3 regions of the Streptomyces sp. JNUCC 63 genome follow, and region 2 is predicted to be linked to each of the others. Evidence: riboswitches for the same ligand, from Rfam matches in the RefSeq annotation. Region 2 holds a riboswitch; each other region holds the start of a gene.
What was found. Region 2 has a riboswitch for cyclic di-AMP ahead of ACX25U_RS31105 (C40 family peptidase). Riboswitches for the same ligand answer to the same signal wherever they lie in the genome.

Region 1 (9,965 bases), 2.0 Mb from region 2:
CCCGGCCACCCAGGCGCGGGCCAGGCCCAGTTCACCGGGTTTGAACAGCAGCCGTCGCAGGGCGCGGCGGTTGCGTACGACGAGCATCGGTGCCCCGGGCGGCCCCGCCTCCGAACCGTCCCAGGCGCGGATCCGCACCGGGAGCGGGACCCCCGCCAACTGTTCGAGAAATCTCGTGAGCCGCAGCGCGGCGTCGGGCATGGTGAACACCTCCGTGACGACGAACGCCGGAATGTCATCCACCACGTAAACACCGGGACGCCCGCGACGCAGTCCCGCAACGGAGTTACAAATGGGCAAACACCCCGAAGGGCCTCCCGCACCACGGATGGCGGGAGGCCCTTCGGACCGTTCGGTGACCGGGGGTCAGGAGGCCTTGGCCTTTTCCCCGGTCTTCGGGGCGGCGGCGACCGGGGCCGGCTTGGCGGCCTCGTAGAACTCCTCGCGGGGGTTCTCCATCGCGCCGAGGGAGACGACCTCGCGCTTGAGGAACATGGCGAGGGTCCAGTCGGCGAAGACGCGGATCTTGCGGTTCCAGGTCGGCATGGCCATGCCGTGGTAGGTGCGGTGCATGTACCAGGCGAGACGGCCCTTGAACTTGAGCTTCATCTTGCCGACGACGATCATCGCCACGCCCTTGTGGAGGCCGAGGCCCGCGACCGCACCCTTGTTGGCGTGCTCGTACTCCTTCTGCGGGAAGCCCCGCAGGCCGGAGATCACGTTGTCGCCGAGGACCTTGGCCTGGCGCAGCGCGTGCTGGGCGTTCGGCGGGCACCAGGCGTTCTCGTTGCCCGCCTTGCGGCCGACGAGGTCGGGCACCTGGGCGTTGTCGCCGGCGGCCCAGATGTAGTCGGTGCCGGTGACCTGGAGGGTCGGCTGGGTGTCGACGTGGCCGCGCGGGCCGAGCGGCAGACCGAAGCGGGCCAGCGCCGGGTTCGGCTTGACGCCTGCGGTCCAGACGATGGTGTTGGAGTCGACCTCGAGGCCGTTCTTGAGCACCACGTGGCCGTCGACGCAGGAATCCATGGAGGTGGAGAGGTAGACCTCCACACCGCGGCTCTCGAGGTGCTCCTTGCCGTACTGGCCGAGCTTCGGGCCGACCTCGGGAAGGATCTTGTCGGCGGCGTCGACGAGGATGAAGCGCATGTCCTCGCGGGAGACGTTCCGGTAGTACTTGGCCGCGTCCCGGGCCATGTCCTCGACCTCGCCGATGGTCTCGGCGCCGGCGAAGCCACCACCGATGAAGACGAAGGTGAGCGCCTTGCGGCGGATCTCCTCGTCCGTGGTGGAGTCGGCCTTGTCGAGCTGCTCGAGGACGTGGTTGCGCAGGCCGATGGACTCCTCGATGCCCTTCATGCCGATGCCCTGTTCGGCGAGCCCGGGGATCGGGAAGGTGCGGGAGACCGCGCCCATCGCGATGACCAGGTAGTCGAAGGGCAGTTCGTAGGACTCGCCGACCAGCGGGGTGACCGTGGCGACCTTGCGGTCCTGGTCGATGGTGGTGACCCGGCCGGTGAGGACCTCCGCCTTGGGCAGCACGCGTCGCAGCGGGACGACGACGTGCCGGGGGGAGATGTTGCCGGCGGCGGCTTCGGGGAGGAAGGGCTGGTAGGTCATGTACGACCGGGGGTCGACGACCGTGACGGTCGCCTCGCCGTAGCGCATCTTCTTCAGGATGCGCCGAGCCGCGTACAGGCCTACGTACCCACCGCCTACTACGAGGATCCTGGGACGCTCCGTGGTGCTCATGGCATCGAGTATCCCCCCACCCCAGGTGGGTAGCTCGTGCGCCCCTTCACAAGCTTGGGCGGGGCCTGTGTTATAGTCCGCGCCCCGCCTTGCGCAGGCCCCGTCGCCGGAAGGTGGCCGCCGTCCGGTTCGGACCGTTGTCAAGGCCGTGTGAGCTGCTCCTCCGCCCTGCCGGAGGTCCCGCGAGGAGGGACCGAACGGCCCTTCCGCGACCCCCGCCCGGCACTCCCCCGAGCACCGTTTCGTGCCTACTGAGCCCCCGAATGGGCCTACGGGGACCTTTTTACCCTCGAACCGGGCCGGTTTCCTTGTGAACAACTTCACGAAGTTTTCCGGAGGGCGGCCCCCGGGGGTACCGGAAAGGGACCCCTGGGCACCGCCCGCACGCTGTCCGACCCGCTCACCCGAATGCTACCGACCGGTAGCCAACGAGGTCTACGCCACCGACCACGCGATGCCGTCGAGGATGTCGTGCTCGCTGACGACGACCTCCTCGGCGCCGATGCGTTCCATGATCGCCAGCAGGACGAGGGCGCCCGCGCCGATGACGTCGACGCGGCCCGGGTGCAGGGACGGGATCGCCGCACGCTCGGCGTGCGTGGAGTGGAGCAGCCTCCTTGTGATCTCGCGGACGCGGTCGTGGGAGACGCGGGAGTGGTGGATGGCCGTCGAGTCGTACTCGGGCAGGTCCTGGGCGATCGCCGACACCGTCGTCACCGAGCCGGCCAGGCCCACCAAAGTGCGCGCCTCGCGCAGCGGGACCGTCTCCTCGGCGCGGTCGAGCGCGGCCTCGATGTCGGCCCGCATGGCGGCGATCCGCTCCTCGGTGGGCGGGTCGGTGACCACACCGCCCCGCACCAGGTGGCGCTCGGTCATACGGACGCAGCCCACGTCCACCGAGCGGGCCGCGCGCACGTGGTCGTCGCCCACGACGAACTCCGTCGAGCCGCCGCCGATGTCCACCACCAGGAAGGGCCGGGCGAGATCCGCACGCCCCGCCAGTTCCTTTGTGGCGCCCGTGAAGGAGAACTCCGCCTCCTGATCGCCGGAGATCACCTCCGGCTCGACGCCGAGGATGTCCATCACCCCGCGTGTGAACTCCTCCCGGTTCTCGGCGTCCCGGGAGGCGGAGGTGGCCACGAAACGCAGCCGCTCGACGCCGTGCTCCTTGATGATCCCGGCGTACTCGCGGCAGGCCGCGAAGGTCCGCTGAAGCGCCTCGGGGGCGAGCCGGCCGGTGCGGTCGACGCCCTGGCCGAGCCGCACGATGGTCATACGGCGGTCCAGGTCGACGAGTTCGCCGGTGGTGCCCGCGCCGGAGGCGCTGTTGGACACGGTCGCGTCCGCGACGAGCAGACGGATGGAGTTCGTACCGCAGTCGATGGCGGCGACCCGGGTCACTGCTGCCCCTCCTCACGCTCGCCGTGCTTCTCGGGCTCGGCGGGCACCGTCACGCACGGGCCCTTGCGCCACCACTCGGGCAGCATCGCGATCGCCTCGTCGCCCAGCGGGTTCACGCCGGGACCGGCGGCCAGCGAGTGGGCGACCAGGACGTGCAGGCACTTGACCCGGTCCGGCATGCCGCCCGCGCTCGGGAAGCCGGTCAGCTCCTCGATCTCGTCCCGGCGCCGGATGTAGTCCTCGTGCGCGGCCCGGTACGCCGCCGCCAGCTCGGGGTCGGTGGTCAGCCGCTCGGTCATCTCCTTCATCACGCCGTCGGCCTCCAGCGTGCCGATGGCCGAGGCGGCGCGCGGGCACGTCAGGTAGTACAGCGTCGGGAAGGGCGTGCCGTCGGGCAGCCGCGGGGCCGTCTCCACGACGTCCGGCTGTCCGCAGGGGCAGCGGTGCGCGATCGCGCGCAGCCCGCGCGGCGGCCGCCCGAGCTGCTGCTCGAAGGCCTCGACGTCCGCGTCGGTGGGTTCGGTGCGCTCGGTGGGCGGCGGTGGGGTTTCCATGCCTTGCGTAGTTTCTCTCTGTGGGTTCACTGGTCGGAGGCGTCGGACTTGTCGACGCCGTCCCAGACGTTGGCGTACCAGGGTCGGCGGGCCGAGCCCTGCTCGGCGCGGGACCGCTCGGCCGGGCCCGGGTCGATCACGACGTAGCCGGTCTCCCCGGGCCTCACGTAGTGCAGCCGCCGCCGGATCTGCTGCTCGGCGTAGGCGTCGTCCTGCCAGCGTGCCTTGAGGTCGCGCAGTTGTTCCACCCGCTGCTGGGCCTGCCGCTTCTGCCGCTCGAGGTCGGCGATGGCGGCGCGCTGGGAGACGTACTGCCGCATCGGGTACGCCAGGGCGACCACCATCGAGCACACCACCAGCGCGAGCAGCGCCGCGCGGCCGGTGAGCCGGGAGCGGCGGGCCTGGCGCCGAGTCTGCGAACGGTAGACGCGGGCCGCGGTCTGCTCGCCGAGCAGCCTGAGCCTGGTCGCGGTGGAGAACCGGTCCCGGTCCTTGACGGCCATCGTCCCCGCCTCCCGTTCGTGCCGTTCACGCCGCTCACACGTGCGTACGTCCCCGCACACGGTACGGGACCGGGTACGGGGACGTACGTACGACGGGCGAAGCCTTACCCTTTGCCGCTCAGTCCTTGAAGCGGGGGAACGCGCTGCGGCCCGCGTACACCGCCGCGTCGTCGAGGATCTCCTCGATGCGCAGCAGCTGGTTGTACTTGGCGACGCGCTCGGAGCGGGCCGGGGCGCCGGTCTTGATCTGGCCGCAGTTGGTGGCGACGGCCAGGTCGGCGATGGTGACGTCCTCGGTCTCGCCGGAGCGGTGGGACATCATGCACTTGAAGCCGTTGCGCTGGGCCAGCTCGACGGCGTCCAGGGTCTCGGTGAGCGAGCCGATCTGGTTCACCTTGACCAGCAGGGCGTTGGCGGCGCCTTCCTCGATACCGCGGGCCAGGCGCTCGGGATTGGTGACGAACAGGTCGTCGCCGACGAGCTGGACCTTGTCGCCGAGCTTGTCGGTGATGACCTTCCAGCCGGCCCAGTCGTCCTCGAACAGCGGGTCCTCGATGGAGACGAGCGGGTAGGCGGCCACCAGCTCCTCGTAGTACTCGGTCATCTCCGCCGCCGAGCGCTCCTTGCCCTCGAAGACGTACTTGCCGTCCTTGTAGAACTCGGAGGCGGCGACGTCGAGGGCGAGGGCGATCTGCTCGCCGGGGGCGTAGCCGGCCTCCTTGACGGCCTCGAGGATGAGGTCCAGGGCCTCGCGGTTGGAGCCGAGGTTCGGGGCGAAGCCGCCCTCGTCGCCGAGGCCGGTGGACAGGCCCTTGCTCTTCAGGACCTTCTTCAGGGTGTGGTAGACCTCGGTGCCCCAGCGCAGGGCCTCGGAGAAGGACTCCGCGCCGATCGGGGCGATCATGAACTCCTGGATGTCCACGTTGGAGTCGGCGTGCGAGCCGCCGTTCAGGATGTTCATCATCGGCACCGGGAGCAGGTGCGCGTTGGGGCCGCCCAGGTAGCGGAAGAGCGGCAGGTCGGACGCCTCGGAGGCGGCGTGGGCGACGGCGAGGGAGACGCCGAGGATGGCGTTGGCGCCCAGCGAGCCCTTGTTGTCGGTGGCGTCCAGGTCGAACATGGCCTGGTCGATCAGCCGCTGCTCGGTGGCGTCGTAGCCGACGAGCTCCGGGCCGATCTGCTCGATCACGGCGAGGACGGCCTTCTCGACGCCCTTGCCCTGGTAGCGGTTGGGGTCTCCGTCACGGAGCTCGATGGCCTCGAAGGCGCCGGTGGAGGCGCCGGACGGGACGGCGGCACGACCCGTGCTGCCGTCGTCGAGGCCGACCTCGACCTCGACCGTGGGGTTGCCTCGGGAGTCCAGGATTTCCCGGGCTACGACGACGTCGATGGACGGCACGAGCATCTCCTTCGTGGATGTGACGCTTGAAGTGCGGGGCGTGTGAGCCTTGCGACTAGAGCCTAACCGTCCGGGGCCGTCGGCCGGCCGACCGACCGTCCCGTGGACGGGGTGGGACAGGCTGACGATACCCTTTTTGTTTCCGGCCGGAACAAAAAAGAGCCCCGCCCCGGTGCGTACGGGGGACACGCACCGGGGCGGGGAGCCCCTGGGGACGGGGGCGGGCCGGTTACTTCAGGTGCAGCTGCTGGCCCGGGTAGATGAGGTCGGCGTTGTCGACGACGTCCTTGTTCAGCTCGAACAGCTTCTGCCAGCCGCCCTGGACGCCGTTCCGCTCGGCGATGGAGCTGAGGGTGTCGCCGGAGACCACCTTGTACTCGCCGTCGCCCTTCTTGACCTTCTCGCCGGTCGGGGTGGTGACGGTCTTCTTCGGGGCCGGGGCCGGACGCGCCGCCGAACGGTTGGCGGCCCGCTGCTCGGTCGAGCGCTTGGTGGTGCCGCTCTTCGCGGAGCTGCTGGAGTCGCCGCTCTTGGAGCCGGCGCTCGACGAGGAGGGGGCGCCGCCGTTGTAGGCGGCACCGGACAGGCCCTTGCCGCAGACCGGCCAGGCACCCTTGCCCTGGCCCGCGAGGACCTTCTCGGCGACGGCTATCTGCTGCGACTTGGCGGCCAGGTCGGCACGCGGGGCGTAGGCGGTGCCGCCGAACGCCGCCCAGGTGGACTTGGTGAACTGCAGGCCGCCGTAGAAGCCGTTGCCGGTGTTGATGGACCAGTTGCCGCCGGACTCGCACCGGGCGACCGCGTCCCACTCGGAGGCGGTGGCGGCGGAGGCGTTGCCGGCCGCCATCAGCGGGGCGGCGACGGCGGCGCCGGTGACACCGGCGAGCGCGACAACGCGACTGGCCTTGGACGGACGACGGTGCTTGCCCTTGCCGGAGAACAGCATGGATGAATCCCCTCACCGACGCCTGCGAGGTGAGCTGTCGGGTTCGGGCCGGTTGAGTTGCCCGGCCGTGCCTCTTCCGCGAGGCACGGCTCCACCCCTAGCCGCTCCGTCAACTGTCCGGCGCGGCACTTACCTTGGGTCCCCCGCTCCTGCCTACGGCGCTTGACGCGACGACTGTTCCCGTGCGGCCGCTGGCAGGATTCGGCGTTCGCGGCAGCCGGGGCTCGCGATGGCGAGCGGTCATGACCGTAGACACGAGATCCGCGGAATTTCAAAGACGATCAGGGCTTCTGAGACTCATCCCACACTTTCACCGAAAGGGACATTCAGTGCGAAGTGTGGCGCGAACTCCCGCTACTTTTGGGCCGTTTCGGCAGGGACATCCAGGGTCTGACCGGCGACGATGTGACCCGGGTCGGCACCGATCGCCTGCTTGTTCGCGTCGTACAGCGCGCTCCATCCACCCTGGAGGCCAAGGGAGTCGGCGATGGACTCGAGGGAGTCGCCGGAGCGGACGGTGTAGGAACTGCTCGCGTTGGTGCGTACGCCGTTGCCGCCGCGTGAGGCGTGACGGCCGGAGGGAGCGGCGGTACGGCTGTCGACCGAGCCCTCGACCGCGCTGCCCCCGCGGTGGCGGCCGGTACCGAGCGCGCCGGTGTCGACCAGCGCCGAAGCGCCCTCGACATAGCCGGAGTTGTCCGAGTCGCCCCATTCGGGCGCGATGGAGGGCGAGGCGGTGGGTGCCGAGGTGTCACTCGCGTCGACTTCGGGCGCGGTGTCGGACTTGGCCGACTTGTCCGCCTTGCCGGGCGAAGAGGCCGAAGGCGACGGCTTCGCCGGAGTCGCGCTCGGCGTGGATGCCGCATCGGACTCGGCGGCGGACGAGTCGGACGAACCGGACGAGTCGCCCGACCCTTGCGACGAGTTGGACAGGCCGAGACCGTTCGACAGGGAGGGGCCGGACTTTCCGGACGAGTTGGAGGATCCGGACGAACCGTCTCCCACACCGGTGTCGACGTTCGCCGCGCCGGACTTCTTGCTGAGCCCGGAGAGCAGTCCGCAGGTCGGCCAGGCGCCGGGGCCCTGGTCGGCGAGCATCTTCTCGGCCACGGCTATCTGCTGGGACCGGCTGGCCTGGTCGGCGCTCGGGGCGTAGTCGAGGCCGCCGTACTTCTCCCAGTCCTCCTGGGTCAACTGCAGCCCGCCGTAGAAGCCGTTGCCGGCGTCGGCGCTCCAGGAGCCGCCGCTCTCGCACTCCGCCACCTTGTCCCACGTGGTGCCGTCCGCCGCGCTGGCTCCGGAGGCGCCCATCAGCGGGATGGCGATGGCGGATCCGGTCACTCCGGCAGCGACGAGGAGAGCCGGAGCCTGACGGGGGCGACGGTGACGACCGTTCCCGGAGAGCATGCGGAGACCTTTCAACCGACAGCAGTGACAACGAGGCGGCGGATACGGCTGGACACCACCACGTTGATGGGTGAAGGTAGCGGCTGTCGATCACTTGTCACAAGTTAATGCCGCGCAGATCACGTGAAGGTCACGTAGTTGAACGCGTGTCACCTTTGCGCTCGTCGGCGGGCAGCCGCAGGCCGGTGCAGGGCCTGCGCACGGCCCTTTTTCCGGCCCTGTCCGGACTTAGGGGTGCGGGGTGAAGCTCACGGGCAGGGTCCGCAGTCCGCGCATGATGAGCCCGCCGCGCCAGCGCAAGTCGCTTGTTTCCGCGTCGAGTTGGAGATCCGGCAGCCGGGTGAACAGGGTGGCGAGGGCGGTCTGGCCCTCCAGCCGGGCGAGCGGGGCGCCGAGGCAGTAGTGGATGCCGTGACCGTACCCGAGGTGTTGGTTGTCACGTCGGCCGAGGTCGAGGACATCGGGGTCGGTGAACCGCTCCGGGTCCCGGTCGGCGGCGGCGAGGACGACGAGGACCGGGTCGCCGGGGGCGATGTCCTGTCCGCCGACGGTGAGCGGGCGGGTGGCGAAGCGCCAGGTGGCCAGCTCCACGGGGCCGTCGTAGCGCAGGAGTTCCTCCACCGCTGTCTCCAGCAGGTCCCTTTCCCCCTCGGCGAGGGACCGCTGCAGCCGGTCGCGCTGTTCGGGGTGGGTGAGCAGGGCGTAGGTGCCGTTGCCGATGAGGTTGACGGTGGTCTCGAAGCCGGCGAAGAGGAGGATGAAGGCCATGGCGGCGGCCTCGTTCTCGGTGAGGTGTTCGCCGTGGTCGGAGGCGCGGATGAGGCCGGAGATGAGGTCCTCGCCGGGGGTGGGTTCGGCGGGCAGGGCCTGGCGTTTGCGGTGGATGAGGTCGGCGAGGTAGCCGCGCATCTTCTTCACCGAGCGGGCTACTCCGCCGCGGGGGCCCTTTCCGTGGCGGATCATCATGCCTGCCCAGTCCCGGAAGTCGTCCTGGTCCTCGCGTGGGACGCCGAGCATGTCGCAGATGGCGTAGATGGGCAGCGGGAAGGCGAACTCGTGGATGAGGTCGGCGGTGCCGCGGGCGGCGAACCGGTCGATGAGACCGTCGGCGAGTTCCTGCACGCGGGGGGCGAACTCGGCTACGCGGCGGGGGGTGAACGCCTTGCTGACCAGGCGGCGCAGGCGGGTGTGGTCCGGCGGGTCGATGTTGAGCAGGTGCGTCATCAGGTCGGCCTTGCGCTCGCCGGGGATGCCGGTCTTGCCCTTCGCGTGCGCGGGCTCGTCGTGGTGCGCCGGGTTCTTGCTCAGGCGCTGGTCGGCGAGGGCCTGTTTGGCGTCGGTGTAGCGGGTGACCAGCCAGGCCTCCACTCCGCTGGGGAGGCGGGTTTTGTGCACGGGGGCGTGCTCACGGAGCCAGGCGTAGGCGGGGTAGGGGTTGCTGGCGAACTCCCAGGTGAACAGGGTGGGTGGCTGGTCGTGCATACGGTCGACCCTAGACCGTGCGGGCGGGGGACGGCCGAGGGGTTTTCGCCCCCGCCGCCCCTGCCCTTCCCGTCCCTGGGGTCTGCGCCCCGGACCCCCGTCATCGGCCTTCGGTCTCGTCCTCAAACTCCCCCAGACGGGCTGATTTTTTCCTCCGCCTCCCTGATCGCATCCCGATAAGCCCGCGCCGCCGCCCGCAGTGCCGCCTCCGGATCCACGCCCTGCGCCTCTGCCCGGACCGCCAGGGCCAGCAGTTCGTAGCCGAAGCCGTCCGTCCTGGGGAGCAGGACGTCCAGGCCCGCCGTGCGGACCCGGGACGCCAGCTTCGCCGCCAGGGCCAGGCCCGGCTGGCCGAGGGGGATGCCCTCCGTCACCGAGGTGCGGCGTTTTTCCTCGGCCTTGGTGCGGAGCCAGTGTTCCTTGACTTCCTCCGGGGTGGTGGCCGTTTCCTCGCCGAAGACGTGCGGATGGCGGTGGATCAGCTTGGCGACGATGGTGCCGGCCACGTCGTCGACGGAGAACGG
Region 2 (9,965 bases):
GACCGGCTGACGCTGACCTCGCGGGCCTTCCACAACGACCGGCTCGCCGAGTTCGCCGAGCGGCTGGCGTCCCTGACCGGTCAGGACATGGTGCTGCCGATGAACACCGGCGCCGAGGCGGTGGAGAGCGGCATCAAGGTGGCCCGCAAGTGGGCGTACGAGGTCAAGGGCGTCCCGGCCGGCCGGGCGACGATCGTGGTCGCGGCGGACAACTTCCACGGCCGTACGACGACGATCGTCGGCTTCTCCACGGACGAGACGGCACGCTCGGGCTTCGGGCCGTTCACGCCGGGCTTCAGGATCGTCCCGTACAACGATCTGGCGGCGCTTCAGGCGGCGGTCGACGAGACGACGGCCGCGGTGCTGATCGAGCCGATCCAGGGCGAGGCCGGTGTGATCATCCCGGATGACGGCTACCTCGCCGGGGTGCGGGAGCTGACCCGCCGCGCGGGCTGTCTGTTCCTGGCGGACGAGATCCAGTCGGGCCTCGGCCGCACCGGGCGCACGCTCGCCGTCGAGCACGAGGACGTGGTGCCGGACGTCGTGCTGCTGGGCAAGGCACTGGGCGGCGGGATCGTGCCGGTGTCCGCGGTCGTCGGGCGCCGGGAGGTACTCGGGGTGCTGCGGCCGGGTGAGCACGGGTCGACGTTCGGCGGCAACCCGCTGTCCGCCGCGGTCGGCACGGCGGTGGTCGGCCTGCTGGAGACCGGCGAGTTCCAGCGCCGGGCGGCGGAGCTGGGCGCGGTGCTGCGCGAGGGTCTGGCCGAGCTGGCCGGCCGGGGCGTGGTCGGCTTCCGCTCGCGCGGCCTGTGGGCGGGCGTCGACGTGGATCCGGCGATCGGCACCGGGCGGGAGATCGGCGAGCGTCTGATGCGGGAGGGCGTCCTGGTCAAGGACACCCACGGCTCCACGATCCGGCTGGCGCCGCCGCTGACCATCACCGAGGACGAACTGCGCTCCGCGCTGGCCTCCCTGGAGAAGGTGCTGGCCGCCTGACGGCCGGCACGGCTGGGGGCGCCGGCGCGGGCGCCCCCAGCGGTCGGTGCCGTCGCGGCCCTACTGGTTGGGCTCCGCCCCGCTGATGTCACCGAGGGCGGATCCCGGGTCACGCTCGATGGCCAGGTCGCCGAGGGAGACGATGCCCACGGCGTGACCGTGGTCGACGACCGGCACCCGGCGCACGGAGTGCTCCCGCATCAACTGCACCGCGCGGTCCAGGTCGTCGTCGGGGGTCACGGTGTAGATGTCGCCGCTGCACGCCGAGGCGACGGTCCGCTGCTCCTGGTCACCGCCTTCGGCCAGCGCGCGGATCACCAGGTCGCGGTCGCTGACCAGGCCGCGCAGCTCGTCGCCCTCGGTCACCAGCACGATGCCGATGTCCTCGTCGCGCATCTTCTGGGCGACCGCCGTCACCGAGGTCTGCGGCTCCACCGTCACCAGTCGGCTGGTCATGATGTCGCGTACGTGCTGAGCCATGACGCCTCCCTTCGTCAGGTCCTGCGGTCTGCGCGGTGCCGTTCACCGCGCCGCCCTCGCCGGGTACCCGATGGGAGCGGCGGCGCACCTGGTGACCGGCGCCGCGATCCGGTCCGCGTGCGACCTCCGCCCGCGCCCCAGGAGACGCCCGCCTGCCCGCCTGCCCGCCTGCCCGCCTGCCCGGTGACGAGCGGGGTACCCGCCGGGTGACGGGACTCCTTGAGGAGATGACTTCCATGCTGCTCATCGGTCTGCTCCTTCTCGCGGCGACCGCCGCCTTCACCGCTCTGGCCATCGCCGGCAACCTGTCCGGCGGCCCCGAGCACACGGTGTCGGTGCTCGGCAACGGCATCGCCAGGATGAACACGCTCGAGGCCTTCAGCGCCGGTCTCGCCCTCGCCCTGATCTTCTGTCTGGGCGCGGCCCTCCTGGCCGGTGCCGCGACACGCCACCGGCACGCGCACCGGACCGCGCGCGGCTACGGCGGCCGGCCGGACACCGGCCCGCTGAACGAGCCCATGGGCCGGGACGGCCGCCCCTGACCGGTACGGCCGCACCACGCGCGACCGGCGTCAGTGGTACATGTGCACGACCGCGTGCCCCTTGCCACGGTCGATCATCCACCGGTTGACAGGGACGGTGACCACGAAGGCGAGCACGAGGGAGAGAACCAGCGACACCCAGAACAGCGCGTCGGACAGGCCGGCGTCCATGGCGCCGGGCACGCCGACCATCACGGTGTTGTCGATCAGTTCCATCACCGCGATGGACACGGTGTCGGCGGCCAGGGCGACCCCGACCGCCCGGCGGACGGGGACTCCGGCGCGCAGGACCCCGCGCATGGTCAGCGCGTAGCCGAAGACGAAGGCCAGCGCGACGGAGATGAGGACCGTGGCCGCGTTGTGCAGGCCGGCCGCGGTGCCGACGACCATGCCGAGCACCTCACCGACGGCGCATCCGGTGAGGCAGTGCAGCGTGGCCTGTGCGGCCACGCGCCAGGAGGCGCCCGGCGAAGGGTGCTCATGCCGGTGCGCGTGGTGCGTGTGGTGCTCGTGTCCGTGTGCCGGGTGTGTCATCGTCGCTCTCCCCTGCGGATGAAGACCTCACGCACCAGAACATTAATACCCCCTAGGGGTATTCCCGGGTTCCGCGGACATCAGTCCTCGCGGTGCCTGCGGCGCAGCAGGTGACGGGCGATCAGGGCGGCGACCAGGAGGCCGAGTGCGACGAGCACGTAGACCTCGTAGCGGCGGATCTCGTCGTAGACCGTGCTGATGTGTGCGCCCGCGAAGTAGGCCAGGGTCACCCACAGGCCCACCCACAGCGCGGCGCCGAGCGCGTTGAAGGCGAGGAAGCGGAGCCAGTGCATGCCCGTGGTGCCGGCGATGATGCCGTTGGCCTGGCGCAGGCCCTCGATGAAGCGGGCCACCGTGACGATCTTGCCGCCGTGCCGGGAGAAGAACCGCTCGGCCGCCTCGAACCGCTTCGGCGTCAGGAAGACGTACCGCCCCCAGCGGTGGACGAACGCCCGTCCGCCGAACCGGCCGACGAGGTAGCCGATGTTGTCCCCGACGATCGCCGCGAGGAACGCGATCAGGCCGACGGCCACCACGTTGAGCTGCCCGGCCCCGGCATACACCCCGGCCGCGATCAGGATCGTCTCACCCGGGGCGGGAACCCCGAAGTCCTCCACCAGGACCACACCGCCGACGGCCCAGTAGCCGTAGTGGCTCAGCAGCGGGGCCAGGTGCGCCAGCGGACCCGGAAGCGGAGGGGCCATGCCCACCACGGTACGTCGCCGGGTGGGCGGCTTTCGGCAGGCGCGGCATCGCGCCACCGCCGTACGGCCGGAAGCAGTTCCCCGCCACGGTGTGCGCACTTACACTGGCACCCCCACGGCATACACCCTGACCTGCGAGAACACGGCGGTTGAGCAGTTCCGCACGAGTGAGGAGCGCCCCCTTGTTCTACTACCTGCTCAAATACGTCCTGCTGGGACCGCTGCTCAGAATGGTCTTCCGGCCCCGGATGGAGGGGCTGGAGCACGTGCCGGCGTCCGGTCCGGCCATCGTCGCGGGCAACCACCTGTCGTTCTCGGACCACTTCCTGATGCCCGCGATGCTCAAACGGCGTATCACCTTCCTGGCGAAGGCCGAGTACTTCACGGGACCGGGCCTCAAGGGCCGGCTCACCGCCGCCTTCTTCCGCAGCGCCGGGCAGATCCCGGTCGACCGCTCCGGCAAGGAGGCCGGGCAGGCCGCGATCCGGGAAGGGCTCGGGGTGCTGCGCAAGGGTGAGCTCCTCGGCATCTACCCGGAGGGCACCCGGTCGCACGACGGCCGTCTGTACAAGGGCAAGGTCGGTGTCGCGGTCATGGCGCTCGAGGCCGGGGTGCCGGTCGTGCCGTGCGCGATGATCGGCACCTTCGAGGCCCAGCCGCCGGGCCGGGTCGTCCCGCACATGTACCCGGTCACGATCCGCTTCGGCAAGCCCCTGGACTTCTCCCGCTACGCCGGGCTGGAGAACGAGAAGGCGGTCCTGCGCGCCGTCACGGACGAGATCATGTACGCCATTCTGTCGCTGTCCGGGCAGGAGTACGTCGACCAGTACGCGGCGGTGGTCAAGGCGGAGCAGGCCGAGGCGAAGGGTGAGAGGGAGCGCAGGTTCCCGCGCTCACCGCTCGGCTGACCGCCACGGCACCGCACGCGGAGAAGGGGCGGCCGGGAATCCCGGCCGCCCCTCGTCACGTACGACCGTCCACTACGGCTTCGGCGTGGCGTGCGGAGCGCAGGTCACGTCCGCCCGGTCCAGCTTGCCGGTGAGCAGGTAGGCGTCCACCCGGTCGTTGATGCACGGGTTGGCCAGGCCGGTGACTCCGTGGGAGCCCGCGTCCTTCTCGGTGATCAGGCGGGAGCCCTTGAAGCGCTTGTGCAGTTCGACGGCGCCGGCGTACGGGGTGGCGGCGTCCCGCGCGGACTGCACGATCAGCACCTCCGGCAGGCCCTTGCCGGTCTTGACGTTCACCGGGGTCTGCTGCTTGACCGGCCACGTGGCGCACGGCAGGTTCATCCATGCGTTGGCCCAGGTCATGAACGGCGCGGTCCTGTGCAGCCGCGTGTTGTCCCGGTCCCACTTCTTCCAGCTGGTGGGCCACTTGGCGTCGGTGCACTCCACGGCCGTGTAGACGGCGTTGCCGTTCTCCGAGGAGATGTTGCCCGCGGTGTCGGACATGTCCGGGGCGGCCGCGTCGATGAGCGCCTGGGTGTCACCGGCGACGTACTTGCTGAACACCGTCGCCACCGGCACCCACGCGGAGTCGTAGTACGGGGCGCTCTGGAAGAAGGAGATCAGCTCGGCCGGGCCGACGACCCCGCCGACGGGGTTCTTCTTGGCGGTGGCGCGCAGTGTCAGCCACTTGTCCTGGACCTCGGCGCGGGTGGTGCCCAGGTGGAAGGTGGCGTCGTTCTTGGCGACCCAGTCCTGCCAGTCCTTCCAGCGGATCTCGAAGGCGGTGTCCTGGTTCAGGTTGGCCTGGTACCAGATGTTCTCACGCGCCGGGTTGACGACGCTGTCGACGACCATCCGGCGCAGGTGGCCCGGGTACATCGTGCCGTAGACGGCGCCGAGGTAGGTGCCGTAGGAGACGCCGAGGAAGTTGAGCTTCTTCTCGCCGAGCGCGGCGCGGATGACGTCCAGGTCGCGGACGGTGTTCGCGGTGGTCATCTGCTGCAGCATCGTACGGCCGGTGCGCTCGTAGCAGCCCTCGGCGTACTCGCGGGCCAGCTTGCGCTGGACGCGCTTGTCGGCCTCGGAGTCCGGCACCGGGTCCATCTTGGGCGCCTTGACGAACTCCTGCGGGTCCACGCAGGAGATGGGCGCCGAGTGGCCGACACCGCGCGGGTCGAAGCCGACGAAGTCGTAGGCCTTCGCCACGTTGGCCCAGATGGGGTTCTTGGAGGTGACCCGGGCCGGGAAGCGCAGGCCCGAGCCGCCCGGTCCGCCCGGGTTGTAGACGAGGGCGCCCTGGCGCTCCTGCTTGGTGCCGGTGTTGCCGATGCGGTCGACGGCGAGCTTGATCTGCTTGCCGTACGGCTTGGCGTAGTCGACCGGCACCGAGACCCAGCCGCACTGGATGGGCTTGGCCAGCCCCCAGTCGGCGGGGCAGTCCTGCCAGTCGATCCCGGCCTCGGCGGCGCGCTCGGCGGCGATCGCGGCGCCGCGTGCCTCGCGGTCCTGGCCGTGGCGGTTCTCCGCAGCGGCGGCGGGCGTCGCCATGGCGCCGGCTATCAGGGTCGCCGTGACCAGCGCGCCGGCCGAACCGAGCGCCGTCGCCCGGTTCTTCGGTCTCATGTCCCTCAAGTGGGACCTCCCCGTACATCGTTGCGAATTGGGTACGGGGGATCCTTGCGGCTGCGAGGTCCTTGAGAACAGGGGGCACTGGCCTTCTTTGCCAATCCGATAACCGGCGCGGCGAGTCCCGCTGAGCGGATTCCGACGCGAGGCGAGCCGCCCGATGCCGTCACCCGGGCCATCACCGCTGCCGGCCGAGGTGGAAATGACCGCCCGTCACCTCGACACGGTCGGCCTACTGATCGTCAGCTCGCCGCTTCATGCTGTGAACTGACGCACCCACAGGCGCGCGCCGCCGGTGAGAACGAGCCCTGTGGGCGTGAGTCGAAACGGACCAAACGACGTACCTCCTTTCGGGTTGGTTCCCCTCCTTTTCCGAGGTCCTTCCGGTTGCGCGGCCCTGCCTCCCCGGATGGCGGAACGGGCTGTTCCGGCGCTGGTCCGGGAGTCGCCGTGGGGGGAGACAGCCGTTCGAGCGCAAGGGCGCCCACCCGAACGGCTGAGTGGTGAGTAACAACACAAATCCCCGATTCCGTTGGGATTTTCGGACATGCGTAGGTGAAGATCCGTGTCGACGACAAGCCCCCGCCACCGCGGCGGGGCGGTCCGGGCGGACGCCGAATCCTGCCGCCGCCCGGACGACCGGTCGACGGAAGTGGATCGGCAGGAGTGGAGGACCCAAGCACGACGGGTCGCCGGAACGGTCACGCCATGACCGGTCCGAGCAGCCCTTGGGGTGAAGCCGCGACAACGCGGCCGGGCAACTTCGCCAGCCCGAATCCGACAGGTCATCCTTCACAGGCGGCTGACGAAGGGTTGCGCATGACCACGCTCAATCGTGTCCCGTCACTGATGGCCCGGGCCGGCACGGCCTCGGCCCTGACCCTGGCCGCCGTGGGCGGCTCGATCGCGGTTCCCGGCATGGCCTCCGAGGCCTCGGCCGCGACACCGGCCACGAAGGCGCTTCATATCGCGGCGTCCAAGAAGGGCTCCCCCTACCGATGGGGCGCCACCGGGCCGCGGAGCTTCGACTGCTCCGGCCTCACGCTGTACTCGTTCAAGAAGGCGGGCAAGAGGCTGCCCCGCACGGCGGACCAGCAGTACAACAAGACCCGCCACATCTCCGCGAAGAGCCGCAGGGCCGGGGACCTGGTGTTCTTCCACTCGGGCTCGTACGTCTACCACGTCGGCATCTACGCCGGCGGGGGCAAGATCTGGCACGCCCCGAAGACCGGGGACGTGGTGAAGCTGCAGAAGATCTGGACGAAGAGCGTCTGGTACGGCCGGGTCCGCTGACCCGCCCGGGGCGGTGGCGGCGCCCTGAGGCGCCGTCACCGCCCCGGGCTCCGCACGAGCTACGGCTCCTGCCGCCCCGCGGCCGTGACCGGCCGGGCCGGGACCGTCCACGGAAGCTCGATGCAGACCGTCTTGCCGCCCTCCCGGGTCGGCCGCACGGTCAGCCTGCCGCCGCACTCGGCGGTGAGCCACCGGATGATCACCATGCCCCGGCCGTTGTCCTGCTGGACGGCGGCCGGCAGTCGTTTCGGGAATCTCGGATGGCTGTCGGTCACCCCGATCCGCAGGTGTTCGTCACGCACGAGAGCGAGGTCCACCGTGAAGGTGGGGGACTGCCCGAGGGTGTGCTGTACGGCGTTGGTGGCGAGCTCGGAGACGATGAGCCGGACGGTCTCGGCGGTGTCCGTGTCCGGCGGCAGGCCCCACTCCTCGAGGGTGCTCACCACATAACCGCGGGCCGCGGAGACCGAGGCGGGATCGCTCGGCAGAGTGACGGATGCTTCCAGATGGTCTGCCATGACGACGCCGGCCCTTTCCCAGGGGATCGCAGTCCGACACGGAGCGGATGGTTCGAGTACGGTCCCGGACTGGTGCTTCGCCGCCAGACTGCCATCACCACACCGGTCCCGCGTGGCGATCCACCAGATATGCATATATCTGTCGCTCGATGCGGTGAACTCTGCGACGGCAGACCGTATGTGAAGCGGGTCAGGTGGAGCGTTCGGAGGAGTGAGGAGCAGTCCATGCAGCACGGTCCCGCGGTACGCCGCCGGAAACTGGGCGCCGAACTGCGCGCGCTGCGCACCGGTGCGGGTCTCACCAGCGGTCAGGCGGCCCGGCTGGTGGGCTGGCACCAGTCGAAGGTCAGCCGGATCGAGACCGGCGCCAGCGGGGTGAAACCGGCCGATGTGCGGTTACTCCTGGACGCGTACGCCGTCCGGGACTCCCAACTGCGCGAGTTGCTGCTGGCGTTGGCGGAACCGGACGACGGCGGCCGGCACCACTGGTGGCACGCCTACCGCGGCGTACTGCCACCGGCCTACCGGGACTTCATCAGCCTGGAGTCGCAGGCGAGCGGAATGCGCACGCTGGAGACCTCGGTCGTCCCCGGGCTGCTGCAGACCCCCGAGTACGCGCGCGCAGTCACCCGGGCCGCCGTGGACGGGCTCGACGGCGACCGGCTGGACGCGCTGGTGGAGGTGCGGCTGGCCCGCCAGGACGTGCTGCGCGCGCACCCGCCGCTGGAGCTGGACGCGGTGCTGGACGAGGCCGTGCTGCGCCGGGAGGTCGGCGGGCCCGAGGTGATGACACGGCAGCTCGAGCGGCTGGCGGAGGCGGCGCGGCTGCCCCAAGTACGACTCCAGGTAATGCCGTTCGCCGCCGGGGAGCACATCGGCGTGACCGGGTCTTTCGTCATCTTCTCATTTTCGAACACTTCTGATCTTGACGTGGTGGTCATCGACCACTTGACGAGTAGCCTCCACCTCGAACGGAAAGAAGACCTGGAGGCCTACACCGAGGCCTTCGACACTCTTCGGAGCCGCGCTCTTCCGCCCGAGGACTCGTTGGACTTCATCGCCCGGATGCGCCGGGACACCTGACGGCGCACCACCGTTCACCGCGTAAGGAGGCACCATGTCCGCTCTGCCTCGGCACGTACCTTCCAGCACCGATCTGCACGGCGTGCGCTGGCTGCGCAGCAGCCACAGCACCGGAGCCAACAACTGCGTCGAGACGGCCCGGCCGGCCGCGGGGCCCTGGGCCGGGCTGCTCGCCGTACGCGACTCCAAGGACCCGGCCGGGCCGGCGCTGCTCTTCTCCCCCGAAAGCTGGGCGGGCTTCACGGCCGCGGCGCACGGCCTCTGACGCACGATCCGGTCAATTCCGCATCCGGCGACGCACGGCCGTGTCACGCCGACTCATGGTCGCGTTTCGCCGATCACCCGTACAGCGCGTTCGATCTGCGCCCCGGAGAGGTCCGCGCGGGCGGTCAGCCGCAGCCGTGAGACGCCGTCGGGCACGGAAGGAGGACGGAAGCAGCCCACGGCCAGCCCGGCCGCACGGCAGTCGGCCGCCCAGCGCACGGCCCCCTCCGGGGACGGCGCGCGCACCGAGACCACCGCGGCGTCGGGGCGTACCGCGTGCAGCCCCGCGGCGGTCAGGCGCGCGTGGAGTTCGTCCGCCACCTCGCGCGCGCGTGCCGCCCGCTCCGGTTCGCGGCGCAGCAGCCTCAGCGCCGCCAGGGCCGCGCCCGCGGCCGCCGGGGCGAGGCCCGTGTCGAAGATGAACGTCCGGGCCGCGTTGACCAGGTGGTCGACCACCCGTGCGGGCCCGAGGACGGCTCCGCCCTGGCTGCCGAGCGACTTCGACAGCGTGGCGGTGACGACCACGTCGCCGGCGCCCGCCAGCCCCGCCGCGTGCGCGGCGCCGCGGCCGCCGGCACCCAGCACGCCCAGCCCGTGGGCGTCGTCGACGACGAGACCGGCACCGTGCTCCCGGCAGGCCTCGGCGAGCTCCGCCAGCGGGGCGGCGTCGCCGTCGACCGAGAACACCGTGTCGGAGACGAGGACCGCCGGGCCCTCGTGGGTGCCGAGCGCCTTGCGCACGGCCTCCGGATCGGCGTGCCCGACGACCTGCGTGGTGCCCCGGGCCAGCCGGCAGCCGTCGATGAGCGAGGCGTGGTTGCCCGCGTCGGAGACGACGAGCGAGCCGTGCGGGGCGAGCGCGGTGACCGCGGCGAGGTTGGCGGCGTATCCGGAGGAGAAGACCAGCGCCGCCTCGAATCCGCAGAAGCCGGCCAGCTCGCGCTCCAGTTCGGCGTGCAGCTCGGTGGTGCCGGTGAC
Region 3 (9,965 bases), 770 kb from region 2:
CACCACCGGCACCGACCTGCACCACGACCCGGAGGTGCTGCACGGCGCCACCGCGCTGATCTGCCTGGGCCACGACGAGTACTGGACGCCCCAGCAGCGGGGGCACGTCACCGCGGCCCGGGACGCGGGCACCAACATGGCCTTCCTCGGCGCCAACACCTGCTTCCGCCGGATCCGTCTGGAGGACGGGGAGCCGGGCGCCGAGCGCACCGTCGTCTGCTACAAGTCCTCCTACCGGAGCGACCCCTGCTACCCCTCCCGTCCGGCTCTGGTCACCACCGACTTCCGGCAGGCCCCGGCCGCCGACCCCGAGTCGTCCCTCACCGGAGTGCTCTACGAGGGCTATCCGGTGGACGCGCCCTACGTCGTGCACGCGGCGGACCACTGGCTGTACGAGGGCACGGGCACCCGCCCCGGCGAGAGCTTCGACCACCTGGTCGGAGTGGAGTACGACCGGGTCACCCCGGGCGCGCCCGTCCCCGAACCGCTGGAGATCACCGCGCACTCGCCGCTGGTGTGCGCGGGCAACCGCAGCCACAGCGACTCGGCGTACTACACGGCGCCCAGCGGGGCGGGCGTCTTCGCCACCGGCACCATGCGCTGGGTGGAGGCGCTGATGGCCGGCACCCCGGAGGGGGGCCGCGACCACGGCATGGACGCCCGCACCCGTGCCCTCGTCACCCGGACCACCGAGAACCTGCTGCGCGCCTTCGCCGAGGGCCCCGCCGCCCGCCACCGGCCGGCGCCTCGCCCCAACACCCGACAGGTGTACGGAACCGAGCCTTCCCCGGCCCCGTAGCTCCCCTTAGGCGGTGAGGGCCGCATCGAGGCTGGCGTAGCACGGTATGAGCGTGTCCACGCCGACGAGTTGCAGCACCCGCAGCACCGCCTCCTGCGGTGCGGCCAGCCGCAGCCGGCTGCCGCCCGTCTGGGCGGCCTGATAGGCGGTGATGAGGGCGTTGATGCCGCTGGAGTCCATGAAGGTCACGTCGCTGAGATCGACCACCGTGCCCGGCGCGCTCTCCAGGCAGGACAGCAGCGTGTCGCGGAGCCGCGCGCTGCCGTCGAGGTCGACCTCTCCCACGAGGGCCACGACACATGTGCCGTCGTCGGCCGTGGTACGGGTGATCAGCAGCCGCTCGGGCACCGCCGGTCCCTCGGTCTCTGCCACACTGCCCTCACTTCTCATCAACGTCTGGCCATGGTCAGGAGGTTGTTGGCCATGATGTTAGGGCTTCGTGAAGCCTGTGAGGGGCCGCTTGTCGAGCACGGCGGGCGTTCCAGGCGTATACGCGGGTAAAGGCGGGCGCGGCACCTGCGTGGCAACGCGGTGGTGAAGGCGGGCCGTACGGAGGCTGCTCCCGGCGGGGAAGAGCGGTCGGTGCGCGGCGCCGCCGCGCCGCGCACCACCCCCCACCTCGGTAAGAATCCGCTCCGGTCCCGCCCGGCACCGCGGGTCGCTACCCGTTGCCGCCCCTGCGCGGTGCTGGGATGAGGACGGCACAGCGGCAGAAAGGGGTGGTCGTGGACGGCGACCTGGTGTCGGGGCCCGGGAGCGCTGCCGCGAACCGCTTCGTACGGGCGGAGCGGGCGCTCTCCGCGATCGGTACGACCCTCGACGACCGCAGGACGGCGGCCGAACTCGCCGCGTTCCTGGTCGAGGAGCTGTGCGACTTCGCGACCGTCGACCTCTACGGCTCGCAGAAGGGCCACCGCGCGGCGGGCGAGTCCCTGCGGCCGGTCGCCGCGGCCGGCCGGCGCGACCTCCTCGACAGCCTGGAGAAGGGCCCGCGCGAGGACGTCTCCGTCCGCGCCCTGGACGCGGGCCACCCCATCACCGCCTCCTTCGCACCCGGCAGAGGTACGAACCTGGTCACCCTCTCGGTGCCACTGCTGACCCGGGACCGGGTCCACGGCGTCGCCCTCGCCCTGCGCACCGGGCGCCTCTTCGACGACGACGAGACAGTGGCCGCCCACTACGCGGCCCGGCTGACCGCCGCCCACCTGAGGCACGCGGAAGACCAGCGGGAGGCCGGCCCCAGGGTGTGGGACCTGCGGAAGGTGCTGCCCGCCGACCCCGGACGCCCCCACCCCGACGTGGACCTCGCCATCCGCTGGTCGCCCGGACCGGTGGGCGGCCACTGGTGCGAGACGGTACGCCTGCACTCCGGCCGCACCCTGCTGGTCGCCGGCGACGTCATGGGATACGGCCTGGACGCGGCGGTCGACATGAACGCCTACCGCTCCCTGCTGCGGTACATCGCCTCCACCGACCTCGCGCCGCACGGCATCCTGCGCCGGCTGGACGCCACGATGTCCACGGAGAGCGGCCGCCGCCCGGCGACCTGCCTGCTGGCCCTGCTGGACCCGGCGCACGGCACGGCCCTGCTCGCCGGCGCGGGACACCCGCCCCCGGTCGTCGTCCGTGCCGACGGCACCGCCGCCCCGGTCGCGCTGCCCGTCGGTCCCCCGCTCGGCACCGGCGGCAGCGCCTATCAGGCGACCGGCCTGCCCTTCGCGCCGGACGACACACTGGTGATGTTCACCTACGGGCTGATCGAGCGGCGCGGCGAGGACATCGACACCTCGCTCGGCCGCCTGGCCGCCTTACGGGTACGGCCCGGCCAGGGCGTCGGCGAACTCCTGGACGAGATCCTGGTCGCGGCTCTCGGCGGGCGGGACGACGACATCGCCGTGATCGCGGCCCGCCTGCGCCCCCGGCCCTGACGAACACGTCCGGGCTCCTCCCCTCCCGGCACCCGCGCCACTGACGAGAACCGGCCATCCCGCCCGCCGGGCGGCCGCCGTATGCGAGGCGGACACTGGACGGCATGACCCATGGGCCCGAGTTCGCGGCGCGCCCGGTCGAGCGCCGGACCGTACTGCTGGGCATGGTGGGGGTCCTGCTCGGGACGGCGGGCTGTACGAGCGCCGCGCCCGGGCCGGAGCCGACCGCCTCCGGCGCGTCCGCGTCGGGCACGGCAGGGGCCCTTCCCCGCACCACCCCCTGGCGCCCCACGTCCGCCGAGGTCCACCCCGAGGTGAAACGGCGCGCCGTCGAACTCGTCGAGGCGATCGGAGCCTGGGCCGGCGGAGGGGCGGCGCGCCCGCGGCGAGGGCCAGAGTGGCCGTGCTGCACCTGCCGGCCGCTCTCGTGGCCCGGGCCGGACCGCTGCTGCCGTCCGCCGACGAGGCGGTGCTGCAGGTGGTGGACGCCCAGTACGGCGGGATCCTCGCCGACTCGGCGAGCGTGCTCGTGGTGTGCCGGCAGTGGACCCGGCACGGCGGTGCCGTTCGCGCGGGCGGGACGACGGTCGACGTACGGCTGGCGTGGTCCGGCACCGGATGGACCGTCACCGCCCTGCACCCGGCCCATCCCGGCGCGCCGCTGTCCTCGCCGCCGGCCGGCGTGCGCCGGGTGCTGGACGACGCCCGGGTCGCGCTGCCGCCCGCGGCGCGGGCCGACCTGAACAGCGGCCAGGTCCACGACAGCGTGCTCACCGCGATGCTGCGCCTGGCGGGCACGTACCGGATGTACGTCAGTGTGGTCCGCTCCGGGCACCCGCTGGACGTGTTCGGCACCAGCCGCCCCAGCGACCACCCGCGCGGGCGCGCCTTCGACGTGTGGCAGATCGACGGCCACGCGGTCGTCCACCCCGCCACGCCCCGCTTCCTCGTCGAACGCTTCATGCGGGACGCGGTGGCGGCCGGCTCCTACAACGTCGGCGGCCCTGCCCTCCTGTCCGGCGGCAGCGCCCCGGACCAGTTCTTCAGCGACGCCACCCACCACGACCACGTGCACATCGGATTCCGGACCTGAAAGCCGTCGGGCACGCCCTCGGCGTGACCGATGCCGTCCCACGCGCGCGTGCCGTTCGCGTGCGGCAGGAGGACGGCGATGCCGTCCGTGCGGCGGCCCGCCGGCCAGGTGTGGCCGACGAGGTCGTCGATCAGCTTCTCCAGGTCGTGTGCGTCGGTGTCGGCCAGGTGCTGGGCGAGACCGGCGGTGGTCTCCGCGGCGTCGGTGCCGCGGGCCTCCACGAGGCCGTCCGTGGACAGGGCGAGGACCGCCTCGGGCGGCGGCGTGGCGGCGGTGACGGGGGAACCGGCGCGGATGCCGACGCCGAGCAGCGGGCCGGGGCCGGCGTCCAGCACGCTCGCCTCACCGGGCCGCCGGCGCAGCGGCGGGGGCATGTGGCCGGCGTCGGCCAGTGTGACGTGGTGGCGGGCCAGGCCGAGGTGGACGTACGGACAGGAGACCGGCAGGTCGTACTCCAGGCCGGCGAGCAGCCGGTCGGTGCAGGCCGGCACCTTGTCGGGAGGCCACGCGGCGGGGGACGACCGCGGCGGTATCCGTTCTGCTGCGGGGTCGGCCGGTGGCCGTCGGGCGACGGGCGACGGGCGTCACCCCGCCGTCAGGCCAGTGCCACCATGAGCGCGGCCACCACGGTGAGTGCTGCCAGAGGCACTATGAACAGGCGCGCGCGTTCCACCCAGGCCGGCCGGGCGCAGCCGCGGAGCCAGGGACGGTCGTCGCCGTGCGCGGCGCCCGGTGCGGCGAGGTCACGGACCGGGCCGAGCAGCGAGCGGCACCAGGGGCAGTCGCTGTCCTCCCACGCTTCCACGCCGCGCTCAACGACATGCCCGGGTCCGGGCAACGCCCACGCCCACCATCGTGATGCCGCCGTCACCGGGCCGTGAGCAAGCGGTGCCCCGAGCGGCCCGGGCCAGGCCTCGGGAAACGGCCCGGTGGCCTCCCCGGCCGGCCTCACAGGCCCGGGAGCCCACGGGGTACGGGCACCGCGGGCACCTTGGGCAGCGCCCCGGCCGACGCTCCCCGAGGCACCTCGCCGGACCCGACGCCCCACGGCCGCAGCAGCGGCGTACCGGGCTCGTGTTCGGGTGTGCCCGGCCGCAGGCGAGGCGGGTGGACGGGGGACGGGTGGTCGCAGGGCCCGCTGGTCGGTTCCACGGCCCGGGAAGAGCTGTCCATGCCGGAGCAAACGGCGCGTACGCCCCCCGCGTACTCGTCGCACTCCGGCGTCTCACCGCATCAGGTGAGGACACCCCTCGAACGGCGGCCTCCGCTCATGCGACAAGCTGCCCGGCAGGGGGCCCGGAGTGGCTCAGGCGGGCCGTATCGCGCTGTGGATGGCCTGCGGGCCGGCGAAGAAGATCGACTCCTCGCGTATCGACGCCCCCGGGCTCGGAGCGTGGACCATCGTGCCGCTGCCGGCGTAGAGGCCGACGTGGTTGACCTCGCTGTAGAAGAAGACCAGGTCTCCGGGCCGGAGGTCGGCGAGCTCGACCGGTGTGCCGGAGCCGGCCTGCTCGAAGGCCGCACGGGGGAGCGCCACCCCGGCGGCCCGCCAGGCGGCCTGGATGAGGCTCGAGCAGTCGTACGAGTCCGGCCCGGTCGCCCCCCAGACGCACGGCCTGCCGATCTGCGCGCGGGCGAACTCGAGCGCCTTGGCGGCCTTCCTCTCATAGGCCGAGGCCGGTGTCTCGGCGACGCCGAGGGAGGCGGCGGCGTTGTCCACGGCCGCTGCCTGGCCGACGGCCTGGCTGGCGTCGAAGAGCGAGTTCCCGTCCAGGGGCGGGGTGGTGTCGAACAGCCCGGTGGAGTGCTGCTGCCACTGCGCCGCTCCCTGCTGAGCGGCGTGCCGGGACAGCAGCTCACGGGCCCGGGTGAGCTTGGCCTGCAACTGGCCCTTGGACGACCTCGGCACCGGCTGCCGGCGGCCGGCCACCAAGACACGCGGCGCGCCGGACGCCTGCGGCCGTGTCTCGGCCGCGGGCGGAAGCGTCCCCACGGACCCGAAAGCCGGCCCCGCGGGACCGACGGCCGGCGACTCGATCGGCCCGGTGGGCCGGGGCTCCGTGGGCCCGGTGCCGAGTACGTCCATGCTGCCGGTGGGCGGAGGCTGCATGGACCGACTGGACAGCGCGTCCAAGGCCCCGGTGGGCTGGGGTTCCATGGGCCGGGTGGTGAGTGCGTCCATGGTGCCGGTGGGCTGGGGTTGCATGGCGCGGCTGGTGAGTGTGTCCATGGCACCGGTGAGTTGGGCCTGTGTGGACCGGGCAGCCGGTGCCTCCATGGTCCCGGTGGGCTGGGGCTCCACGGTGCCGGTCGGTCGGGGTTCCATGGACCGGGCGGTCAGTGCCTCCATGGCCCCCGTGGGCTGGGGTTCCATGGACCGGCTGGTCAACTCCGCGACGGGAGCGGCCGACGTGGCGGCAGGTGGCGCCGCGGGCAACTCCCGTACTGGCGGGGCCGGTGCGGCGGCCGTGGGGCCGGCCGGGAGCTCGGGTGCCGGTCTGGTCTGCGCCGGACCCGCGGTCAGCTCCAGCCGGGACGGCCTGCTCTTCAGCCCCAGTTCCTCCAGAACGTCCTCCGGACGCCTACTCGGCTTCTCCGTACGGGAGTTGGCCCGACTCGGCATGCGGTCGGGCGGCAGGACCGCCGGAACGGTCGGGCCCAACTGGGCGCGCGCCGCGTCGAACCACTGCCTGGCCACCCGGTCAAGGGCCGGATCGGATCCCCGGGAACTGCCCCACACCCCCGAACCACCCCGCGCACGCCCGCTCTTGCTCATCGCGCGGGTGGCGTTGAAGTTCCCCGTGGCGCTCTCCGCCTGGTCGTAGAGGCTGCTGATCCGCTGCCGCACCTCAGCGCGGCTGGGCCTGTCGTCGCTCGGTCGTTCCGGCGCCAAGGAAGACGCACTCCTTCCATAGCCCGCCTGCCGAGTCAGCTGTCGGGTTCGGGCGGACGTTCTGTGGAAGGCGTGCCCTACGGCCCTTGTCCGGAGGGACAGTTGAGCCGATTCACCCCAATGTCGGTTGGGTCCCCGGCTCCGGTTGCCGTGGGGGCGTACCGGACTCGGCGGAGGTCGCACGATCCGACGGGACTCGCCGGAGGCAATCGTGCGGCCTGGACGTCAACTTAGCGAACGTGTGTGCCTCGTGTGAAGATTGAAGTGCGGTATGTCCGATACGTAAATGTGACCTTCCCCGGATGAGGCCCCATGTGCGGTCGTTACGTCTCCACCCGCAGCCCTGAGGACCTGGTCCAGCACTTCAGGGTCACCGAGTGGCGCCCGGAGGAGGCGCTGGAGCCCAGCTGGAACGTCGCCCCGACCAACCGGGTGTGGGCCGTACTGGAACGCGCCCCGCGAGAGAACCGTGAGGCCGCCTCCGCGCGCAGGGAGCTGCGGCCGCTGCGCTGGGGACTGGTCCCTTCCTGGGCGAAGGACGCGCGGATCGGCGCCCGGCTGATCAACGCACGGGCCGAGACCGTGCACGAGAAGCCCGCTTTCCGCCGCGCCTTCGTCAAACGCCGCTGCCTGCCACCCGGCCCGACGGCGCCCCCATCTACCTTTGATCTTGCGCAGTGCGCCGTCCTCCAGGGCGGTGGTGAAGCGCATCTTAAGACTGTTCTGGCTCGCACCGTGGGCATTGGTCTGCACTATTGACCTCGGCTCACGGGGCGCTGCTGATTCTCGATGTACTGGCGTACGGCGGTGAGTGGCGCTCCTCCGCACGATCCGGCGAAGTAGGAGCCGGACCAGAAGTGCCCGCCCCACAGATGCCGGCGCACGTGCGTGTCGTATTCCTTGCGCAGCAGCCGGGCGGAGACGCCCTTGAGGGAGTTGACCAGCTTGGAGAGCTGGACCTTGGGCGGGTAGTGCACCAGCAGGTGTACGTGATCGTGCTCGCCGTTGAACTGCTTCAGCTCGGCCTCGAAGTCCTCGCACACCTCCCGCATGATCTCCTCGCACCTGTTGAGCATGGCGTCGGTGAAGGCGCCCCGTCGGTATTTAGTGACAAAAACCAAGTGAACGTGCAGGTTGTAGACGACGTGACGTCCGGTGCGCACATCGGGATTCGGATTCCATCGCGGTGACATAGACCAAATGGTAAGCTGACGACTGTGAGTCAAGAAGCCTTGGTCAAGCGGCAGTTCGGGCACCGCGCCCGGCTTGCGCTGTCGCCTGCCGGGGTGTCGACGGCCGACGCCCAGGCGCATGCGGCCCGTGCGATGTGGAACCTGCTGCACGCGTGGTGGCAGACGATGCCGAAGGACAAGCGGACCCTCGCGAACGCCGACGCCGCGATACGCCAGGCCCGCAAGGACCTCGATTTCCTTGCCGTTCTGCCCGCGCAGGCCGCGCAGGCGGTGCTGAAGACGTACGTCCAGGCATGGAAGAACTGCTGGGAGGGCCGGGCGGACGCCCCGAACTTCAAGGGCCGGTTCCGGTCCGTGATGAGCGTGGACATTCCGCAGGGCCGGGACTTGAACATCAAACGCGTGCACCGCCGCTGGGGCATGGTCAACCTGCCCAAGATCGGCCGGGTCCGATTCCGCTGGACCAAAGACCTCCCCGTCGGGAAGTACGCCACCACCGAGAACCGGATCACCGGAGCCCGGCTCATCAAAGACACGCTCGGCTGGCGCATCGCCTTCCGCGTGACGACCCTGGCGCCCAGGCCCGAGGCTCACACCGGTCCCGAGGTCGGTATCGACGTGGGCGTCACCGTCCCTCTCGCCCTCTCGGACGCTACGACGTACCAGCACGGCGAATGGCTGACCGAGAAGGAGAAGGCCAAGCTTCTGCGCTTGGAGCAGCGCGCCGCCCAGCGCAAGAAGCACCGCGAACCCGGCGAGCGCACCTCGCGCCGCCTGCACCGCACCTATGACCAGATCGCCCAGCTCCGAGCGAAAGCCAAGCGACGGGCAGCGGACTGGCAGCACCAGACGACCACCACCATCGCCCGCACCTACAGCACGGTCGTGGTCGAGGCACTCACCATCACGAACATGGTCAAGTCGGCTCGGGGCACCGTCGAAGAGCCGGGCAGGAACGTCGCCCGGAAAGCCGGGCTGAACCGCTCCATCGCCGCCGAGGCGTGGGGCCGTACGGTCACGATGCTGACGTACAAGACCGCCCGACACGGCGGCACCCTGGTCAAGATCCCCGCCCCTGGCACCTCCCAGCGCTGCTCAGCCTGTGGTTTCACCACTCCGGGCAGCCGGGAGTCCCAGGCCGTGTTCGTATGCAAGAACCCGGACTGCGGCTGGTCGGGCAACGCCGACCACAACGCGGCCCGGAACATCTTGCACCTGTACCGGATCGGCCTCATGGCGATCCCGGCTGCTGGAAGAGCAGTCGTCAGGCGCGCTCGCCGCGTCAAGCCTCCCACCGCAAGGTAGGGCGGAATCTCCCCCCGTTCACGGGGGGAGAACGCTTCAAGAATGGCAGCAGGTCACGTCCGGAACGACCGGCAGGACCCGTAAGCAGCCGTACTTCATCAGCCCCGAGGACGGCCGGCTGATGGCGCTCGCCGGACTGTACGAATACTGGCGCGACCCGGAGGTGAAGCGGGACGACGACCCCGCCGCCTGGCTGACGACCTGCACCATCACCACCACCGAGGCCACCGACGCCGCCGGCCGCGTCCACCCCCGCATGCCGCTCGCCCTCACCTCGGACCACTACGACGCCTGGCTCGACCTCCGCCACCAGAACCCCGACGAGCTGCGGGAACTGCTGAGCCCCCCGGCGGGCGGGCATCTCGGCGCCCGGCCCGTCTCCCCGGCCGTCAACAACGTACGCAACAACGGCCCCGCCCTGCTGGAGGAGACCCCGCCGTGACAGGCCGACCCACCGCGGCCACCCGGCCTCGCGCAGCGCCGTACGCCGGACGGGCACCCGTTCCCCCGGATGCCCCCGACGACCGCCCGGCCGGGCGAACCGCACCCGTGCCCCCGCCCGACCAGCCCTTACCGTGCTCTAGACACGACCGTCACAGCTGACGTGGCGACGGTCCCGACGTGACGGCCGGTCGGAAGCGGGAGGCGCGGTGGCGGATGCGGGCGGTCCGGCGCCCGGGCGGGGCCGCGGGCGCCGGGCGGGCGGCGTGGTGCCGGGCAGCCGCCCGGCGCGCCCCGTACGCCTCCCGCCGCG

Region 1: it holds a riboswitch for cyclic di-AMP, as region 2 does, so the genes downstream of both, ACX25U_RS21745 (transglycosylase family protein) here and ACX25U_RS31105 (C40 family peptidase) in region 2, are expected to answer to the same signal.
Region 3: it holds a riboswitch for cyclic di-AMP, as region 2 does, so the genes downstream of both, ACX25U_RS34750 (NlpC/P60 family protein) here and ACX25U_RS31105 (C40 family peptidase) in region 2, are expected to answer to the same signal.

Annotation. Positions count from the first base shown of each region.
Region 1 covers NZ_CM135963.1:4,711,213-4,721,177, reverse strand. Annotated here, with positions in the region: gene ACX25U_RS21775 (class I SAM-dependent methyltransferase) at 1-201, opposite strand, end outside; gene ACX25U_RS21770 (NAD(P)/FAD-dependent oxidoreductase) at 367-1,749, opposite strand; gene ACX25U_RS21765 (Ppx/GppA phosphatase family protein) at 2,185-3,150, opposite strand; gene ACX25U_RS21760 (DUF501 domain-containing protein) at 3,147-3,704, opposite strand; gene ACX25U_RS21755 (FtsB family cell division protein) at 3,731-4,207, opposite strand; gene eno (phosphopyruvate hydratase) at 4,326-5,612, opposite strand; gene ACX25U_RS21745 (transglycosylase family protein) at 5,836-6,552, opposite strand; cyclic di-AMP (ydaO/yuaA leader) riboswitch at 6,557-6,723, opposite strand; gene ACX25U_RS21740 (transglycosylase family protein) at 6,907-7,959, opposite strand; gene ACX25U_RS21735 (cytochrome P450 family protein) at 8,188-9,441, opposite strand; gene ACX25U_RS21730 (nucleoside triphosphate pyrophosphohydrolase) at 9,564-9,965, opposite strand, start outside.
Region 2 covers NZ_CM135963.1:6,735,922-6,745,886, reverse strand. Annotated here, with positions in the region: gene rocD (ornithine--oxo-acid transaminase) at 1-996, shown strand, start outside; gene ACX25U_RS31135 (CBS domain-containing protein) at 1,057-1,476, opposite strand; gene ACX25U_RS31130 (hypothetical protein) at 1,713-2,018, shown strand; gene ACX25U_RS31125 (DUF4396 domain-containing protein) at 2,049-2,552, opposite strand; gene ACX25U_RS31120 (DedA family protein) at 2,633-3,256, opposite strand; gene ACX25U_RS31115 (lysophospholipid acyltransferase family protein) at 3,439-4,164, shown strand; gene ACX25U_RS31110 (alpha/beta hydrolase) at 4,237-5,835, opposite strand; cyclic di-AMP (ydaO/yuaA leader) riboswitch at 6,442-6,644, shown strand; gene ACX25U_RS31105 (C40 family peptidase) at 6,649-7,122, shown strand; gene ACX25U_RS31100 (ATP-binding protein) at 7,182-7,640, opposite strand; gene ACX25U_RS31095 (helix-turn-helix domain-containing protein) at 7,866-8,723, shown strand; gene ACX25U_RS31090 (DUF397 domain-containing protein) at 8,758-8,988, shown strand; gene ACX25U_RS31085 (8-amino-7-oxononanoate synthase) at 9,042-9,965, opposite strand, start outside.
Region 3 covers NZ_CM135963.1:7,509,725-7,519,689, forward strand. Annotated here, with positions in the region: gene ACX25U_RS34720 (N,N-dimethylformamidase beta subunit family domain-containing protein) at 1-799, shown strand, start outside; gene ACX25U_RS34725 (STAS domain-containing protein) at 806-1,171, opposite strand; gene ACX25U_RS34730 (PP2C family protein-serine/threonine phosphatase) at 1,492-2,727, shown strand; gene ACX25U_RS34735 (hypothetical protein) at 3,131-3,820, shown strand; gene ACX25U_RS34740 (PP2C family protein-serine/threonine phosphatase) at 3,715-4,311, opposite strand; gene ACX25U_RS34745 (hypothetical protein) at 4,416-4,625, opposite strand; gene ACX25U_RS34750 (NlpC/P60 family protein) at 5,127-6,713, opposite strand; cyclic di-AMP (ydaO/yuaA leader) riboswitch at 6,722-6,896, opposite strand; partial or broken gene ACX25U_RS34755 (SOS response-associated peptidase) at 7,026-7,352, shown strand; gene tnpA (IS200/IS605 family transposase) at 7,466-7,906, opposite strand; gene ACX25U_RS34765 (RNA-guided endonuclease InsQ/TnpB family protein) at 7,931-9,211, shown strand; partial or broken gene ACX25U_RS34770 (SOS response-associated peptidase family protein) at 9,252-9,653, shown strand; gene ACX25U_RS34775 (AI-2E family transporter) at 9,862-9,965, shown strand, end outside.